One region of the Rheinheimera sp. KL1 genome, then DNA from elsewhere that is predicted to be linked to it. Evidence: predicted binding sites of a transcription regulator. Region 1 holds the regulator's gene; the other holds the start of a gene.
What was found. Region 1 encodes LexA, which represses DNA repair genes until DNA is damaged. Its sites were predicted from a motif close to TACTGTNNATATNNACAGTA; they were not measured.

Region 1 (2,207 bases):
TAGCTTTTCTTAATGCATCGGAAGCGAGTAAGGAGTTAAATAATGCGGCTCTGTCTGGTAATTTCGGGCCAGTTGCAGCCAAACGCTGGCGATAAAAGTGGAAACGCGCTACTCGCAATAACTTATGGGCCGTGTCTTCGTTGACTGTGGCATTTTCAATAATCTGCCGTACTGAGACGGCTTTACTGAAACGCACCAGGGTATGACGACCGGAAATCAACACAATAAACAGCTTGGCGAGCCAGCTTGGCGATTCAGATTCACCCAGCATAGACTTCACACTGTCTTCTTTACCCGGAGCGCGGCCCCAGAGCACTGAAACTGGAATAAGTTGCGCTGAAAAATTTGGGTCCCGCTGATGCGCCTGTAATAAAGCTAAACCTTGTTGCAAAGCATCGGTGGAAGCGCGACTGCCCCAAAGCACACGAGGTTGTTCGAGGAAAATAGTACGGGGTAAGGTGGTGTTGCCCAATTGCACTGGTGCCATAGGATCAGGCAAGCCTAACTTATGACAGATACGGGCTAAAGTGGCCAAATCGCTGGAGGAGGCGGTTCTGCTGATATAAAACACAGGCTGTTTGGGGTCCAGCGCCAGATTTTCTGCTACAGGTTCTGGCACTATTTTGCATCTGACCAAAGGCTTCAGTGGCCAATACAGCAGCTTTGCTAACCATGTCATTGGTTTTAACATATCAAATCCGTACTTATAAACAGCCGCTAGAATAGCATGGAAGGTCTTACCAGCAAAATGCTTGGCAGACTGCAAAAGGCTGTATATACTCACAGTATCCACTGTATAGGTATTCAGCATTATGCGTCCATTAACACCACGACAAGCCGAAATTTTGCAATTGCTTAAAGATTATCAGGCCGCCTCAGGTATGCCGCCAACACGAGCTGAAATTGCGACTCAGCTTGGGTTTAAGTCTGCCAATGCCGCGGAGGAGCATTTAAAAGCCCTGGCGAAAAAAGGTTTTATCGAAATGATGCCGGGCACCTCCCGTGGTATCCGTTTGGTTGAAGATGACGCTGCCAATGATGTGGAAGAAGAAGAGCCGGGTTTGCCATTGATTGGCAAAGTTGCGGCCGGTCAACCTATTCTGGCGGCAGAACATATCCAGCAGCGTTATCAGCTTGATGCCAGCTTGTTTAAACCTAATGCCGACTTTTTATTAAAAGTGCAGGGCATGAGTATGAAAGACATTGGTATTTTAGATGGTGACTTATTAGCCGTGCACAAAACCACTGAAGCCCGTCAGGGGCAGATTGTGGTCGCCAGAGTTGAAGATGAAGTCACAGTAAAGCGTTTTCGCCGTGAAGGACAGATGGTTTATCTGCACCCGGAAAACAGCGATTTTGATGTGATAAAAGTTGACTTAAGCCAACAGCATTTTGCCATTGAAGGCCTCGCCGTTGGTGTGATCCGCACCAGCAGTTGGTAAAAAATCTACCTGACTCAATAGTTTGCTAATACATCAAGCACTGGTACGACCATTCGGTTTTATCGGTGCTTTTTCATTTTTCGGGTTTACTTCTGTCTGTTCCTTGACTAATTGTTAGATGCAACTGATAGCAAAATATACAAATCAGTGCACCGGTTTTAGTTTTCTAAATCGGGATAATAATAAAAATGGCAATTGCGGACTAAAGACGAAGTTGGATGTGAAGTGTCTTTGAATCTGCAATTTGCTTTGTGCAAAGACAGAGGAGAAGTCACGTGGCGAAAACCAGTTATCTGTGTTGGTCGCTGCTAACCTTTTTGCTTGCGTTTTCGACGCAGTCTGCAGAAATGCCTTTGAACATGACTCAAGGGGTTACAGAAATCAGTCAGCAGGTTTACGGCCTGCATATGAAGATTTTTTACATTTGCTGTGCAATAGGGGTAGCGGTTTTTGGGGTGATGTTTTGGTCCATCATCCATCATCGTAAGTCGAAGGGCGTCGCGCCTGCCCAATTTCACGAGAGCACCAAAGTTGAGCTGCTTTGGACCGCTTTACCTGTGGTTATTCTGATTTTAATGGCGATACCCGCCACCCAAACCCTGATTGCAATGGAAGACACTTCTGAAGCTGATGTCACTATTTTAATCACCGGCTCACAGTGGAAGTGGCACTACAAATACATGGACCACAAAGTAGAGTATTACTCGTTGCTGGCCACACCCCGTAAACAAATCGAAAATAAACTCAAAAAGGGTGAAAACTACC
Region 2 (2,207 bases), on a different contig from region 1:
CCAAAGTCTGTTAGGTTGATTGCACTGGCTATTCCAGATAAATCCATAAAAGCCTCGTCAATGCTATACACCTCAACAGCCGGTGCCATTTCTTCTAAAGTGCGCATCACCCGAGCAGACATGTCGGCATAGAGTGCATAGTTGGACGAAAAAGCCACCACGTTGTTTTTCTCTAACAGCTCCCTGATCTGAAACACCGGAACGCCCATTTTTATGCCCATAGCCTTGGCTTCTTTTGACCGAGCTACTACACACCCATCGTTATTCGACAGCACCACCACAGCGCGGTTAATCAAATCAGGGCGGAACAGCTTTTCGCATGAAGCATAGAAGTTATTGCAATCCACCAAAGCAAATATACGACTCATGCTACTGGGCTCGTTTTGAACGGCTTATCTGCCTGACAATGTTGGTGACTACACCAAATAGCGCCAACTCAGCATCATCAGTAAAGGTGATAGGTTGGTAAGCTTTGTTGCGGGGGATTAATTGCACTTCAGGCATCAATGCCAGCTCTTTCACAGTAAACTCGCCATTCACCTGAGCAATAACAATATCGCCGTGTAGCGGTGTCACCGAGCGGTCCACTACTAGAATATCGTCAGGATGAATACCAGCTTCAATCATCGAATCCCCCTCAACCCGCACAAAGTAGGTGGCGGCGGGTCGCTTAATACAAAGCTCGTTTAAGTCCAGTGTTTGTTCCACATAGTCCTGTGCAGGCGAAGGGAAGCCAGCAGGGATTTTGCTCTGGTACAAAGGAATGCTGTAGTGGGTAGTAGGTTCTGCGAACCCTATAAACTGAATTGTCATAGCACCAAAATACTGTATGTAAACACAGTTAATGATCGCTGATTTTTACAGAATGTCAATCATGGTTGCTAAGCGTTAGAAAAGCGAAGGCCGCCAACATTCACTTTGCCACTTCCTGCCAGAAGACAAAGGCTAACGCTGACGGCCCACACTCATTGATATTATTCAGATATTTATCAACTAATCAACGGCACCATCTCAACGTGGATACATCATGCAGCAATTAAAATTGGCTGCTGACTTATTTTTTGCGCCTGCCCCTGTAAGGGACGCATATTAATGTGGATTTAGCGGAGGTCTTATTTTGCCGATATCAGGGCTTGGTGTAAGCCATGCATCGAAATAGGTCACAGTCAGCATTAAGGGTACTTTGCCTCTAAATTTGGGAATTTTTGTGCTAGGCTTAATTTCTGATATGCCTATAAGGGAGTAGATCATGGAGGCAAACATTGTATTCCATCTTTTGCTCACATCACTCGGTATTGTATTTGGTATATGTGTAAGGCTATCTATTGCGATAGGACAACTGAAAGCACATCGATACCTTAAACCACTGAAAACATTTGAACGTTACGTCAGCTACATACTTGCAGCAGCTATCTGTACCGCGTTCTATTTCAATGCGCCAATGATTTTTGTTAAGTACTACAGCTCTGCTGCTCTAGGCAACTATCTAGGTCTGTGGCTGGAGATCAGTATCTGTATGTGCTTGTGTGTGTCCTCATTTCTTGGGATTAAAGTTATGGACAAAGTACTTACTACACAAGACTTTGTTTAACGTATCTTTATGAAAATTTGAGTAAATTAAGCAAGTTCATTTTTAATGGTGATATCCTAGCACTGAGATATTTGCTCCCCCACATCAAAGAGGCAACCCATGAATTTTTTGTTAGAAAAACGAGAAGTGAAGAAAGCAGCTAAAGAACTTTCCGTAACAAAGATCAACGAAGTAATTAGCATTTTGAATGAAGTTTTGGCAGATAGACAACGCGAAATTGAGACAATTGAGAAACTACAAGTGTTTGCTAGAGAACAAGGTTTTACCTTAGAACAGTTAGGTTACAAATTGTCGAATGACGCCATAACTACCTCTGAAGTCACAGAAACAGAAAGCAAACATTCGGGTCGTCCAACGAAACCAAAATTCAAAACAATTAATGTTGAAAGTCAGTTTTTCTATGTTGAAGATGGTAAGTTATATTTGCTTAAAACTCACACTATGAAGAAAGGTTTAATTGATCGTGGTATTGATGTCTTTCCGTTTTCAAAAGTCGATAAGAAATTTTCAGCCCAAGTACAGCCATTGCTCGACTCGGCTACTGCACAGGCGACTGAAAGCTTTAATGCTAAAGTTGATGTGTGGAATGAATGGGCTAAAAGCCACGGTGAAGAAA

Region 2: the regulator LexA is predicted to act here: its motif matches at 824-843, upstream of umuD (translesion error-prone DNA polymerase V autoproteolytic subunit).

What each region holds. Positions count from the first base shown of each region.
Region 1 covers NZ_LAMX01000009.1:59,524-61,730, reverse strand. The annotation lists gene plsB (glycerol-3-phosphate 1-O-acyltransferase PlsB) at 1-691, opposite strand, end outside; gene lexA (transcriptional repressor LexA) at 813-1,442, shown strand; gene coxB (cytochrome c oxidase subunit II) at 1,718-2,207, shown strand, end outside.
Region 2 covers NZ_LAMX01000003.1:86,377-88,583, reverse strand. The annotation lists gene umuC (translesion error-prone DNA polymerase V subunit UmuC) at 1-368, opposite strand, end outside; gene umuD (translesion error-prone DNA polymerase V autoproteolytic subunit) at 370-813, opposite strand; gene WH43_RS01145 (hypothetical protein) at 1,250-1,591, shown strand; gene WH43_RS01140 (H-NS family histone-like protein) at 1,691-2,207, shown strand, end outside.